2 regions of the Streptomyces sp. A5-4 genome follow, and region 2 is predicted to be linked to the other one. Evidence: riboswitches for the same ligand, from Rfam matches in the RefSeq annotation. Region 2 holds a riboswitch; the other holds the start of a gene.

Region 1 (7,278 bases), 5.3 Mb from region 2:
AAGTCGCGGTCCGCGGGCTCGACGCCCCAGGCGTCGAGCCCGGCCGCGGCCAGCGGCAGCAGCTCGTCGAGCACGAGCGAGACACCCGACACCCTCCTCGTGCCGGCCGCGCGGCCGGGCTTCGGCCAGGTCAGCTCGGCGTCGATGCCCTGGCGGCACGCGACGTCGAAGTTCTCGGCCGCCGCGTCGAAGGGCAGCCTCTTCCACACGGGACGCGTGTCCTCGGCCAGCGCCCGGACCAGCCCGTAGTAGAAGGCGGCGTTGGCGATCACGTCCGTCACCGTGGGGCCGGCCGGCAGCACCCTGTTCTCCACCCGCAGATGCGGCACCCCGTCTGCCAGCCCGTAGACGGGCCGGTTCCAGCGGTACACCGTCCCGTTGTGCAGCACCAGTTCCTGGAGCCGGGGCACCCCGCCATCGGCGAGCACGAGCAGCGGGTCCTCCTCGTCGCAGATCGGCAGGAGGGCGGGGAAGTAGCGCAGGTTCTCCTCGAAGAGTTCGTACGCCGAGTCGATCCACTTCTCGCCGAACCACGTTCTGGGCCGCACGCCCTGGGCCTGCAGCTCGGGCGGCCGGGTATCGGTGGCCTGCAGGAACAGCGGCGGCCTGGACTCGCGCCACAGCTCACGGCCGAAGAGGAACGGCGAGTTGGCACCCACGACGATCTGTACGGCGGCCACTGCCTGCGCGGCGTTCCACACCTCCGCGAAGCGGGCCGGCGTGACCTGGAGATGCAACTGCACGGACGTGCAGGCCGCCTCGGGCGTAATGGACGCGGAGGTACAGGTGAGGCGCTCCACCCCCTCGATGTCCAGCTCGAAGTCCTCCCCGCGCGCCGCGACGATCTGGTCGTTGAGCATGACGTACCGGTCCACGTCGGAGAGATTCGCCGAAACCAGATCCGCACGCCCGAGCGTCGGCAGAATTCCGATCATCACGATCCCCGCGTCGACCTCCACCGCTTTTCGGTGGGCATACGCGAGACCGGTACGCAGTTCTTCCGAGAGCTGATCGAATACCCGGCCCTCCAGCCGGTGCGGAACAATATTCACTTCCAGATTGAACATTCCGAGCTCGGTCTGGAAATCATGGCTGGAGATCCGCTCCAGGACCTCCGCGTTCATCATCCTCGGCATGCCGTCGGCCCCGGCGAGATTGAGCTCGATCTCGACACCCATGAGGTTCTTCGGGCGGTCGAACCGCTTCTCGGCCAACAGCTGATCGAGCCCTTGGAGGCACAGCTGGAGTTTGCGCCGGTACTTCTGCCGATCGGACAGATCGAACCCGCCGGCCACCACCTTCTCCCCCATCGAATCATCCTTCCTCGGGTGGGCGTCCCGCAGCACGGGGCGCTCGCGTCACGATCGATGATGCCCAGAGAGTCTGATCAATAACGCCCCGCGGCCGGCCGCGCGGCGAGTACCCTCGACGCAGGCTCCCAGTGGCACATTCGCTAGGCATGCGGCAGAAAGCAGTTCCGGGCCCGTGACTGCTGGTGAAAAAAGCCGACGATTTTCGGCCTACCGCTCTTGCGGGATAATTCGAGGCCACAGCCCTGCGCTCCCGAAGAAACGGGAGATTCTCCGCAGAAGAAGAGCCGAATACAGCCTTGCCCGTAATACCCGGGGCGGCTAGCAGAAACACCACGTGAACACGTGTCGTATAAACTCCGCAAACGAGGCAGAGAGTTGGCGTCCGGCCACCATCCACGACCCCCTCTGGCCCCGCACGCAGACAGCGCCGTCCGCACTGCCCACGCATCACCGTGTCTCCCAAGTGAGAGGCGACCCACCATCATGCCGCTGCTTGTCCCCCCGGCTCCCGCGCCGGCTCTGCGCAGTGTCCTCGCGGCTCTCGGTTCCCCCACCGCAGTACGCGAGGCCCGTACCCCGGCCCTCCGTTCCGCCCAGGGTCCGCTGAGCCCCGAACTCGCCCTGCCCCTGCACGTATTGGACCGCATGGTCCCGACCGGCCGGCCGCCGCGCACGCGGCTCACGGGCTGGCGATTCCTCATCCGCAGCGGCGACCGCACGGTGGCCGCCGCCGACACCATGCTCACCCCCGACGGCTGGGCCTTCTCGCACTTCTGCGAGGGCCCCTACATCGCGTCCAGCGAGCGAGCCCTGCGCCAGGCCGAGACCATGAACGGCCGCTACCAGCCAAGGCTCCTGTCCGTGCCCGAGCTCTACATGCTCAATCTGTGGCTGCATGGTGAGCCGGAGGCGGACGCCTCCGACGACATGCCTCTCCCGACCGATGTGCTGGTGCCCCTCGCGCCGGCCCCGCCCGGCATCGCGTCGCACCATCCGCACCCGGTCGCCGACCTGCTGACCGTACTGACCAACCGGCTGAACCCCGCGCCCCTCCTCGGCCAGCCCGCCTGACCGCGGCGCCGGACCTCTTCGTGCCCCGTGACCGGTACTGGTCACGGGGCACAGTCCTGCCCCGAAAGGAGTAGCCCGTACCGGCCCCCCCGAACCACCCAAAGAGACACCCCAGTTGAGCTGAACCGTCCGCACGAGTGATGCGTCATCAATCAGTAACGAGAGCTGCCGTGAAATCCCTGCGGAAAGACGTCCGTAGGGCAACACTGGGAACGGACCGATTGATACGGGGGCGGTTATGAACACCGCATCGAACCACAGGACACTCACTACAACGCAGCGAAAGAACCCTTCCATGTGTCAGCACCAGCCAGCCTGCCCATCAGCCGAATCCGCCGATCGGGAGGCCGCCCATCTCACGGCGCACCACCCTGAGCAGGGCTGGAGCCTGCTGTGCAACGGAGTCCTCCTGTTCGAGGACACCGGTGAGCTGCTGCCGGACGGGCAGATCATCGCTCCGCACCGCCCGCTGGACGTGGTGACCGCCGCGTAGCACCGGGCAGTACAACGAGGGGCCGGCCCGGAGAATCCTCCGAACCGGCCCCGACGCGTGTCCGCGCCCGTCCTCTGCGGCCCAGTGGCCGCGAGCACGTCAGTTGTCGTACTCGTCCAGCGGCGGGCACGAGCAGACAAGGTTGCGGTCGCCGTACGCACCGTCGATACGACGCACCGGCGGCCAGTACTTGTCCGCGGCCGAGACTCCGGCCGGGAAGACCGCCTCTTCACGGCTGTACGCGTGCTCCCACTCCCCGCCCAGCGCGGCCGCGGTGTGCGGCGCGTTGCACAGCGGGTTGTCGTCCGCGGGCCACTCGCCCGAAGCGACCTTCTCGATCTCGCCACGGATCGCGATCAGCGCATCGCAGAACCGGTCAATCTCCGACAGGTCCTCGCTCTCGGTGGGCTCGATCATCAGCGTGCCGGCCACCGGGAACGACATCGTCGGCGCGTGGAAGCCATAGTCGATGAGGCGCTTGGCGATGTCGTCGACGCTCACGCCCGTCGACTTCGACAGCGGCCGCAGATCGACGATGCACTCGTGCGCCACCAGCCCGTTTGGGCCGGCGTAGAGGACCGGGAAGTGCGGCTCCAGCCGCTTGGCGATGTAGTTCGCCGCGAGCACGGCGACCTGCGTCGCGCGCTTGAGGCCCTCGCCGCCCATGAGGCGTACGTACGCCCAGGAGATCGGCAGGATGCCGGCCGAGCCCCACGGAGCGGCCGAGATCGGGCCGACGCCCGTCCGCGGTCCGGCCGTCGGCTGGAGCGGGTGGTTCGGCAGGTACGGCGCGAGGTGCGCCCGCACGCCGACCGGACCGACACCGGGGCCGCCGCCGCCGTGCGGGATGCAGAAGGTCTTGTGCAGGTTCAGATGGGAGACGTCCGAGCCGAACTTGCCCGGCTTGGCGAGGCCCACCAGTGCGTTGAGGTTCGCGCCGTCCACATACACCTGGCCGCCCGCGTCGTGCACGGCCGCGCAGATGTCGCTGATGTGCTCCTCGAACACACCGTGCGTGGACGGGTAGGTGACCATGAGCACCGCGAGCTCATTGCCGTGCTGCTCGATCTTCGTGTGCAGGTCCTCGACGTCGACGTCGCCGTCGTCGCGCGTCTTGACGACGACGACCTTCATCCCGGCCATCACCGCGCTCGCCGCGTTGGTGCCGTGCGCGGACGACGGGATGAGACACACCGTGCGCTGCGTGTCCCCGTTGGCCCGGTGGTAGGCGCGTACGGCGAGCAGGCCGGCGAGCTCACCCTGCGATCCGGCGTTGGGCTGGATGGACACCGCGTCGTACCCGGTGACCTCGGCGAGACGTTCCTCCAGCTCACGGATGAGCGTCAGGTAGCCCTGTGCCTGCTCGACCGGTGCGAAGGGGTGGATCTGCCCGAACTCGGGCCAGGTGACCGGCTCCATCTCCGTGGTCGCGTTCAGCTTCATGGTGCAGGAGCCGAGCGGGATCATGCCGCGGTCGAGCGCGTAGTCCCGGTCGGCGAGCTTGCGCAGGTAGCGCAGCATCGCGGTCTCGGAGCGGTGCTGGTGGAAGACCGGGTGGGCCAGGTAGTCGTCGGTGCGCAGCAGCTCCGCGGGCAGCGTCTCGGCCGTCGACACGTCCAGCGCCTCCAGGTCGCCCTCGACACCGAAGGCCGACCAGACCGCGGCGATCTCGGCGCGGGCCGTCGTCTCGTCGCAGGCGATGGAGAGGGTGTCGGCGTCGACCAGGCGCAGGTTGACCCCGCCCTCACGCGCCGCGGCGAGGATCTCGGCGGCCTTGCCGGGGACGCGCGCGGTGAGAGTGTCGAAGTACGAGCCGTGCACGATCTCCACGCCGCCCGTCCGCAGGCCCTCGGCGAGCAGCACGGCGTACCGGTGCGTGCGGCCGGCGATGGAGCGCAGCCCGTCCGGGCCGTGGTAGACGGCGTACATCCCGGCCATCACCGCGAGCAGCACCTGCGCGGTGCAGATGTTGCTGGTGGCCTTCTCCCGGCGGATGTGCTGCTCACGCGTCTGCAGCGCCAGCCGGTAGGCCTTGTTGCCGTCGGCGTCGACGGACACACCGACGAGCCGGCCGGGCAGGCTGCGGGCGAACTTCTCGCGTACGGCCATGAAGCCGGCGTGCGGGCCGCCGAAGCCCATCGGTACACCGAAGCGCTGGGTGGTGCCCACCGCGATGTCCGCGCCCAGCTCGCCGGGCGAGGTGAGGAGCGTTAGGGCCAGCAGGTCGGCGGCGACGGTGACGATCGCACCGAGCTCGTGCGCCTGCTCGACGACGGGCTTGATGTCGCGTACGACGCCGGAGGCGCCCGGGTACTGCAGCAGCACACCGAAGACGCCGCGCTCGGCGACCTCGGCCGGGATCCCGTCGCGCAGATCGGCGACGACGACCTCGACACCGGTCGGCTCGGCGCGGGTCTGGATCACCGCGACGGTCTGCGGGAAGGCGTCCGAGTCGATCAGGTAGACGCCCTTCTTGACCTTGCCGACCCGGCGGGAGAGTGCCATCGCCTCGGCGGCGGCGGTGCCCTCGTCGAGCAGCGAGGCGCCGGAGGTGGGCAGCCCGGTCAGCTCGGCAACCATCGTCTGGAAGTTGAGCAGCGCCTCCAGCCGGCCCTGCGAGATCTCCGGCTGATAGGGCGTGTACGCCGTGTACCAGGAGGGGCTCTCCAGCACGTTGCGCAGGATCACCGGCGGGGTGAAGGTGCCGTAGTAGCCGAGCCCGATCATCGGGGCGAGCACCTGGTTGCGGTCCGCGAGCGTGCGCAGCTCGGCCTGTACCTCGGCCTCGGTGCGCGCGTCCGGCAGGGCCAGCGCCTCGGTGCTCTTGATGACATCCGGCACCGCGGCCGCGGTCAGCTCGTCGAGGGAGCCGTAGCCGACCTGGGCGAGCATCTTGGCCTGCGCTGCGGCATCGGGGCCGATGTGGCGCTGCTCGAAGGGGATGCCACGCTCGAGCTGTGAGAGCGGAATGCGGTTAGCGGTCATCTGCGGAAGGCCTCCTGGTCTGACGCGACCTGCGAGGGGCACCATTGCGGGTACCCCGGACGGCCTCCCCCTCTGTCATCTCAACCTGAGAGCTTCACCGGGGCGCGAAAAACACGCTCCGACTTTCACCGTCGGTGAGGGAAGGCTCCGTCCGGGCGGTGCTCTGTGCAGAGACATGCCCGTGCGACTCCCACCCTGCTTTCCAGAGTGACCTCGTCCATGCGGTACGGGGGCCTGAGAGATTCCGGGGAGGATTTGCTCCTTCGGCGCCTCCGGCACGTTCACGTTCGCCGGAGGACTCTCCCGCACGGGGTCAGCAGCCGTCAGCCAGCCTACCAGCGAGCCCCGTCGCCCATCCCTCAAGTGGCCGTAGTCCCCAATGTGCACTTTCGTAGTGTTTACGGAGCAGTTGCGATCAGTTGGAGGGACCGTGCAGACCGACATCGATCCGCGCAGCCTGATCGGCCGCAAGGCGTACGACCGCAATGGCACCAAGATCGGAACGGTGGACGAGGTGTACCTCGACGACGCCACGGGAGTCCCCGAGTGGGCGGCCGTACGCACCGGGCTCTTCAGCCGCGACGCCTTCGTGCCCCTGGAGCCGAGCGAGGTCGTGGAAGATTCGCTGCGCGTCCCCTTCGAGCGGGCACTCATCAAGGACGCCCCTGACTTCGGCGTGGGCCGCCACCTCTCCCCGGAACAGGAACTGCAGCTCTACCACCACTACGGGCTAGAAATCTCGCCGCCCGCGCCCGACGGCGACTTCGGCCGGCTGGCGGGCGAGGACACCACCTGATCCTCTCGGCCCGCCGAATCCCCCGGCTCCGCCTGCTCCTGCGCCGCCCGCACCAACGGGAGCGGCTCGGAGGGCTCCAGGTCCGGATCGTCCACCTTGAAGGTCCGTACCCACCCGGGCCTGGAGGTCGGCTCCTCGAAGCGCACCGTGACCCGCCCGAGACCACTGCCCTGCACCCAGCCCGCTCCATGCTCGGCATGGCGCACATCGTGTCCCGCGTGCCACCGCCGCTCCGGCGGCGGCTCCGGCGCCCGCTCCACCGCCGCTCTGCCCCCGTACGGCTCCCCCTCCCCCGTCTTTCCTTCCTCGGCCCCCGCCTCCTCACCCGCCGCCTCCTCCGTCGCTGCCTTCTCTGTCGCCGCCTTCTGCGTCTCCGCCCTCTCGGTCTCCGCCCGCTCCGTCGCCACCTGGGCGAAGAGATCCTCCTGGGTGTAGTCCGCGAGCCCGGTGACCCCTACGCCGAGCAGCCGCACCCCACCCGTGGTGTCCACCGACTCCAGCAGCCGCCCCGCGGCCTCCCGCACCACGGCGGGATCGTCGGTGGGACCGCGCAGGGTCTCGGAGCGCGTCAGAGTCGAGAAGTCGTACCGCCGCACCTTCAGCACAACTGTCCGGCCCGA
Region 2 (7,278 bases):
CTCCTGTGTGGACAGGATCACACCACCGCGCGGACCGCCGAGGGTCTTGTGCGTGGTGGTGGTGGTGACGTGGGCGTGCGGCACCGGGTTGGGGTGCAGCCCTGCGGCGACCAGCCCGGCGAAGTGCGCCATGTCGACCATCAGGTACGCGCCGACCTCGTCCGCGATGCGGCGGAAGGCGGCGAAGTCCAGCTGACGCGGGTACGCCGACCAGCCGGCCACGATGAGCTTGGGCTGGGACTCCTTGGCGAGGCGCTGGACCTCGTCCATGTCGACCTCGCCGGTGGCGTCGTCGACGTGGTACGCGACCACGTTGTAGAGCTTGCCGGAGAAATTGATCTTCATGCCGTGGGTCAGGTGCCCGCCATGGGCGAGGTTCAGGCCCATGATCGTGTCGCCCGGCTTGAGCAGCGCGAACATCGCGGCGGCGTTGGCCTGGGCGCCCGAGTGCGGCTGCACGTTCGCGTGCTCGGCGCCGAAGAGCGCCTTGACGCGGTCGATCGCGATCTGCTCGATCACATCGACGTGCTCGCAGCCGCCGTAGTAGCGGCGGCCGGGGTAGCCCTCGGCGTACTTGTTGGTGAGGACGGAGCCCTGGGCCTCCATGACGGCCACCGGAGCGAAGTTCTCCGAGGCGATCATTTCGAGGGTGGACTGCTGGCGGAGCAGCTCGGCGTCGACGGCGGCGGCGACGTCCGGGTCGAGCTCATGCAGGGGAGTGTCGAGAACAGTCATCACGGTCCCGTTCGAGTCGTCGGGGCTTCGGGCTTCGGTCTTAGTTGCCGGAGAGGGCGGTGTACTCGTCGGCGGTGAGCAGGTCGTCCGGCTCCTGCGTGACGCGCACCTTGAACAGCCAGCCGCCCTCGAACGGGGCGGAGTTCACCAGCGACGGGTCGTCGACGACATCCTGGTTGAACTCGGTGACCTCACCGGTCACCGGCGCGTACAGGTCGCTGACCGACTTGGTCGACTCCAGCTCACCGCAGGTCTCCCCCGCGGTCACCGCGTCGCCGACCTCGGGGAGCTGGGCATAGACGACGTCACCGAGCGCGTTGGCCGCGAACTCGGTGATGCCGATCGTCGCGACGCCGTCCTCGGCGGTCGCGAGCCACTCGTGCTCCTTGCTGTACCGCAGCTGCTGGGGGTTGCTCATGACCTGAATTCTCCTGTACGCGGGGGAGTGCTGAGGAACGGTGGTCTTGCTGGGTGAGACGCGCGTCTTGGACCGGCGGTCTACTTCTGGCGCTTGTAGAACGGCAGCGCGACGACCTCGTAGGGCTCGTGCGCGCCGCGGATGTCCACACCGACCCCGGGCGTGCCGGGCGCGGCGTGCGCCGGATCGACGTACGCGATGGCGATCGGCCTGCCCAGCGTCGGGGACGGGGCGCCCGAGGTGACCTCGCCGATGACCTTGCCGTCCGCGACGACCTGGTACCCGGCGCGCGGCACCCGGCGGCCCTCGGCGATCAGGCCGACGAGCTTGCGCGGCGGTGCGGTCTCGGCCCGCTCGGCGGCGGCCTCAAGAGCGGCGCGGCCGACGAAGTCGCCCTCCTTCTCGAACTTCACGACCCGGCCCAGACCCGCGTCGAACGGCGTCAGCGCGGTGGTCAGCTCGTGCCCGTACAGCGGCATGCCCGCTTCCAGCCGCAGCGTGTCGCGGCAGGACAGGCCGCAGGGGACGAGGCCGACGGGGGCGCCGGCCTCGGTCAGCGCCAGCCACAGCTCCTCGGCGTGCCGCGGATCGACGAACAGCTCGAAGCCGTCCTCGCCGGTGTAACCGGTGCGCGCGATGAGCGCCGGGACGCCCGCGACGGTGCCGGGCAGGCCCGCGTAGTACTTCAGCCCGTCCAGATCGGCGTCGGTCAGGGACTTCAGGACGCCGGGGGACTCCGGGCCCTGAACGGCGATCAGCGCGTACGCGTCACGGTCGTCACGTACGTCGGCCTCGAAGCCGGCGGCGCGGGCGGTCAGGGCGTCGAGCACCACCTGGGCGTTTCCCGCGTTGGCGACGACCATGTACTCGGTGTCGGCCAGCCGGTAGACGATCAGGTCGTCCAGGATCCCGCCGTCCTCCTGGCAGATCATGGTGTAGCGGGCGCGGCCGAGGCCGACCGTGCCGATGTTGCCGACCAGCGCGTGGTTCAGCAGGGCGGCGGCCTGCGGGCCTGTGACGGTGATCTCGCCCATGTGGGAGAGGTCGAAGAGACCGGCGTACGTGCGTACGGCGAGGTGCTCGTCGCGCTCACTGCCGTACCGCAGCGGCATGTCCCAGCCCGCGAAGTCGGTCATGGTCGCGCCCAGCGAGCGATGCAGCGCGTCGAGGGCGGTGAGACGGGGGACATTGCTCATGTGTGGGGCTCCCAGGGCATGACAGGCGAGGACACATCCTCCCCATCTGTCATCGGAACCTGAGAGGTTCACCACGACCGCACGTAAGTGTGGTCATGACTTGCACCTTGGGTGGAGCCGCCACGAAGGCGGCTCGCTTTTCAGATCTGCCTCGCCCGCGCGGTTCGGGGCCTGAGAGATTCAAGGGAGGAACTTGCTCCTTCGGCGTCCTGAGCGGCACCAGACGAACTGGGTGCTCCGGACTCTCCCGCGCGGATTCAAGCGGCCGTTATGGAGTTGGCGGGCACATCATTGCACGCATCGCGGGGAAGCGGGTCGGGCGGGCCGAAGCGGACCTCACCCGGCCGCATCCGCAAATGGCTTGTGGCGCATTACCTTTTCTTTACACTTCTTGGGCAAGGGTGGGGGACCCGACATGGGGGAGTGCGATGACGGTGCAGCAGCCTGGTGCGTATTACGCGACGAGCGCGGGGGTCGCGCGCGACGTGGTGCCCGCACAGCAGGCCGCGCCGGCCGGGGAGACGGCCCGTCGGCCCGTGTTCACCGTCCGTGATCTGCGCGGGCGTGCCGGCCGCAGCCCAGGGAGCCTGGTCTTCGCGGCGGGGGACGTGGTGGTCGTCTCCGGACTGCCGGGCAGCGGCAAAAGCACCCTGATCCGGCGCGCGGCGGCTGCCCGCCGCATCGACTCGCAGGATGTGCGCGAGCGATGGGAGCGCCGGATGCCGCGCCTCCTGCCGTACGCGCTCTACCGCCCCCTCGTCCGCGTCGCGCACTACGCCGGTCTGCGGCGCGCCCTGCGCTCCGGCGAGAGCGTCGTCGTGCACGACTGCGGCACGCTCGCATGGGTGCGGGGCTGGCTGTCGCGCGACGCCCGGCGCAGAGGCGCGGCGCTGCACCTGTTACTGCTCGACGTCACGCCCGAGGTGGCGCGGGCCGGGCAGCAGGAGCGTGGCCGTGGTGTCTCGGGTTACGCCTTCGCGCGCCACCGCCGGGCCGTGGCGCGGCTGGTGCGCGACGCGGAGGGCGGCACGCTGCCGGCCGGGTGCGCCTCGGCCGTACTGCTCGACCGGGCGGCGGCGACCGCGCTGACGGCCATCGACTTCGCGTAGTTGGTCCGAGCGGCGGTCGGGCCTCTCCGAACGGCGGCCCGACTCCGGCGACCGGACGGCGCGACCGGACAGCGCGACGGGACCCGGGCCGCATCGGGCACGCGGACCGGGTCCCGCCGTCGCACGGGCGCCCGTGGTCGCTAGACCGCGGGAAGAGCCGGTACGCCCGGCGCCGGCAGCGTCGGCACCGCCGGCACCGCCGGCAGCGGCACCGGCAGGGGCAGGGGCAGCTTCGTCAGCAGACCCAGGATCAGCGGGATCACCGCGGTGACCGTCCCGGTGACCGCGGCCAGGATCTTGGCCGGGTCGCCTGCCGTGACAGCCGCCACCAACTCGGTCACCTTCGCCTGGAGCGCCTTCAGCGCGTCGGCGACCGGGTCGGCCGCCGCGGCGCGGTCGGCCGACGAGCCACCCAGCCCCGGAACGGCCGGCACGCCGGGTGCGGCCGGGGCCGCGGGCGCCGCCCCGGTGATCGCTTTGGTCACCTTCTCCGCGAGCTCCTTGACCTTGGCCGGGTCGGGCTTCGCGGCGAGAGCCTCCTTGAGGAGGTCGCCGAGGGGGCCCACGAGACCCAGCTTGGACAGTACGTCCGCCTGCGCCAGCAGCGCCGCCGGGTCCGGTGCGGCGTTGCTCGCCACGGTGGACTCGGCGGATCGGTCCTGCACGGCTGCCGCGGCGGACGGACCGGCGAAGCCTATGGTGACGGCGCCACAGAGAGCGGAGGTGATCAGGAAGGTGGCAGGCCGGTTGAGTGCCATGCGAGAAATCCTTTTCGCTGTGGGGGGTGCGGTGTTCACGTCCGAGGACGCGTTGGTGCCACCCTCCGAGCGCCCGGCACACTCCGCAACTGGATGGCTACCAAACGTGTCAGACGGTTGGTGAGGGATGGCGTGCCGACCCGGCGGGCTAGGGTTCTCGCGCAGAAACGAGCACGGCCGCAACGAGCGCGGCCGTCGTGAGCACGGCTGTCGGCAGGGGTGGAGATGGAATTTCCGGCGCAGGCGCATCCGCATCCGCACGGGGGCGGCGGATGGCCCGGCAATGAACTCGAAGAGGTGCTCGCCGCCTCGATGGGCAATCCCGCGGCGGGCGCCCGGCTCGTCGAAGTGCTGGGCCGCAGTCAGGTTTGGGTGCCACTGCCGGCGGGCGGCGGCCCGCAGAGCCGTGACCTCGACCTGCCCACGATGGACATCGGCGGCGCCCCCTACGTCCCCGTCTTCAGCTCCGAGCAGCAGCTCAGGCAGTCCGCCGGGCCCCACATGGCCTTCACCGTCGCGCCCGCCCGCGAGTTCGCCCGCGGCCTCCCGCCGCAGCTCGGCATCGTGGTGAACCCGGACGGCGCGGTCGGCATGCCGCTGCCGCCGCCCGCCGTCGCCGAGCTCTGCCGGGCCGGCCGCTCCCCGCTGGACGGGCCGGCGAGCGGCGGTCGGGTCCGCCTCTTCGAGCCGGACTGGCAGCAGGAGCCGGTCGACTTCCTGGCCGCCGCGGCGGGCGAGTTCGAGGAGAGCGGCGTGGTGGTCACCGCCCGCCGCGCGCTCGCCAGCATCGAGGGCGACTCGCCGACGCTCTTCATCGGCGTACAGCTCTCCTCGTGGGAGGGCGCCGACCGCAACGCCCCGATGGACGCGCTGGGCCGGGCGCTCGGCCGGGTTCAGCTGCCCTGGGCGGTCAACCTCGTCCTGCTGGACGTCGCACAGGACCCGGTCGGCGACTGGATGCTGGAGAAGGTGCGGCCCTTCTACGTGCGCGAGCACCGGCAGGAGCACTGACGGCCTCGGGGGCAGTGGCGCGCGGGCTTCCGGCGCCCCCGAGGTTGCGGGCGTGCCCTGCCCGCGCGTCCGCCTCCTGCGTCAAGTCGGTGTCAGGACGGCCGTTTAAGCTGGTTTGATGGCCCCGCCACACGGGGGCGGTTGGCCGAACGGTGGATCGAAGAGGGGCGGGACCCAGGGTGAGCGCGTCAGGCACTGCGGCGGCCGGGCAGGTCGAGCACATGCTGCGCCAGGTGACGCCCGGGAGGTACGACGCGTACGAGGCGCTGCTGCGCGCCCTCGCGGACGGTCAGGTCTGGATGCTGCTCTGGCACGGACAGGCCGGCTCGCCCGACGCGCAGTACGGAAACATGGAGGTCGACGGCCTCGGCTACGCGCCGTGCGTAACCTCCGCCCAGGAGCTCGCCGCCAGCGGCTGGAGCCGGGCGTACGACGTCGTCACGGGGCGCGACATCGCCCGCGTGCTCTTCCCCGACCGCTGGGGGATCTGGCTCAATCCGCACGCTCCGGGCGGCGGTGTCGGCATCCCGTGGCTCGATCTGCGGCGCATCGCGAGCGGTCTTGAGCGCATGCCCGCAGGGCCGCTGCGGCTGTCCGAGCCGGCCATCGAGATCCCGCAGTTCTACGCGCAGCTCACGCAGAACGCCCACCGTACGCCCGCGGTCCGCTCGTTGCGCCGCGGCTGGGTGCAGCCCGCGCTCGGTGCGCCGTATCTGGCCATCGGGCTCGATCTCTACGACACGAGCCAGCAGTCGGTCGACGCGGTGCGCACGATGATGCAGCAGTCCATCGGTGTGGTCCCGGAGGGGCTGCCCGTGTCCACCGTCGCGATGGCGGACGACCACGACCCGGTCGCCATGTGGCTGCGCGCCAACACCCGCCCGTTCTACGACCGTGAGGCGCACGCCCCGCTCTCGCCGCAGGCCCCCGCGTCGGGCTACGGCTACCCCGCACCGCGCGCTTACTGATAGCCCAATAAAGCCGCGCATAACGGCTGTTGGGTGTCATGCCCGGTCTAGTGGTAAAGGCCGGTTCTGATCCGCTCAGCCGAGCGCCGCGTCCGCATAACGGAAAGCCCCGGGCCGCATCACGGTTGCGCATCCATTGTCCGTCAGGTCTGGCGGGTGATCGCGAAGGCGTTGAAGACTCCCCGCAATAGAAGCAGTCGGTCCTGTGCGGGATACGTGTGCAATTGCCACCGTGCCCCACACAGGATCACCTGAAACACCCGCACCACCTGCGCAATCTGCACCTGTGATGTGAACCAAGCCGCTACAGCGGCCGGTTAGGGCTGGTCACCGCCGGCCGAGAGGGGTCCCAGACACGATGACGGCACCATTGCCCGACACGACCGCGAAGACGGATGCGGTCGCTACCGTCGATGCCGCGACTGATGTCATGACCAAATCGGTCGAAGGCCGCTCACTGCGCCAGATCGCTTGGAACCGGCTCAAGCGTGACAAGCTCGCGCTGGCCGGCGGAGTCATTGTCGTCTTCCTGGTCCTGGTCGCGATCTTCGCTCCGCTGATCGTCGATCTCTTCGGGCACCCGCCGGAGCAGTTCCACCAGGACGAGATCGACCCGCTGTTCGGCACCCCCAAGGCGGCCTTCGGCGGCATGAGCTCCGAGTTCCTCCTGGGTGTCGAGCCCGGCAACGGACGCGACGTCTTCAGCCGGGTCGTCTACGGCGCCCGGATCTCGCTGCTCGTGGCGTTCCTCGCGGCCCTGGTGGCCGTGTTGCTCGGCACCGTGTTCGGCATCATCGCCGGCTACTTCGGCGGCTGGGTCGACATGGTCATCAGCCGCGTGATGGACATGCTGCTGGCCTTCCCGCAGCTGCTCTTCATCATCTCGCTGGTCTCGGTGCTGCCGAACGACCTGCTCGGGCTGACCGGCAGCGGGGTGCGCATCGCCATCCTGATCTCGGTGATCGGCTTCTTCGGCTGGCCCTATGTGGGACGAATCGTGCGAGGTCAGACACTGTCCTTGCGCGAGAAGGAGTACATCGAGGCGGCGCGGAGCCTGGGCGCGGGACGGCGTTACGTGCTCTT

Evidence for each region. Region 2 has a riboswitch for glycine ahead of gcvT (glycine cleavage system aminomethyltransferase GcvT). Riboswitches for the same ligand answer to the same signal wherever they lie in the genome.
Region 1: another riboswitch for glycine. It lies ahead of gcvP (aminomethyl-transferring glycine dehydrogenase); the one in region 2 lies ahead of gcvT (glycine cleavage system aminomethyltransferase GcvT).

What each region holds. Positions count from the first base shown of each region.
Region 1 covers NZ_CP178591.1:940,453-947,730, forward strand. The annotation lists gene ACLLJJ_RS04310 (glutamate--cysteine ligase) at 1-1,310, opposite strand, end outside; gene ACLLJJ_RS04315 (hypothetical protein) at 1,797-2,384, shown strand; gene ACLLJJ_RS04320 (DUF5999 family protein) at 2,680-2,877, shown strand; gene gcvP (aminomethyl-transferring glycine dehydrogenase) at 2,977-5,862, opposite strand; glycine riboswitch at 5,928-6,073, opposite strand; glycine riboswitch at 6,075-6,178, opposite strand; gene ACLLJJ_RS04330 (PRC-barrel domain-containing protein) at 6,293-6,658, shown strand; gene ACLLJJ_RS04335 (DNA polymerase IV) at 6,586-7,278, opposite strand, start outside.
Region 2 covers NZ_CP178591.1:6,232,722-6,239,999, forward strand. The annotation lists gene glyA (serine hydroxymethyltransferase) at 1-735, opposite strand, end outside; gene gcvH (glycine cleavage system protein GcvH) at 776-1,153, opposite strand; gene gcvT (glycine cleavage system aminomethyltransferase GcvT) at 1,234-2,349, opposite strand; glycine riboswitch at 2,386-2,499, opposite strand; glycine riboswitch at 2,500-2,609, opposite strand; gene ACLLJJ_RS29315 (AAA family ATPase) at 2,778-3,458, shown strand; gene ACLLJJ_RS29320 (hypothetical protein) at 3,599-4,216, opposite strand; gene ACLLJJ_RS29325 (enhanced serine sensitivity protein SseB) at 4,442-5,227, shown strand; gene ACLLJJ_RS29330 (enhanced serine sensitivity protein SseB C-terminal domain-containing protein) at 5,407-6,195, shown strand; gene ACLLJJ_RS29335 (ABC transporter permease) at 6,554-7,278, shown strand, end outside.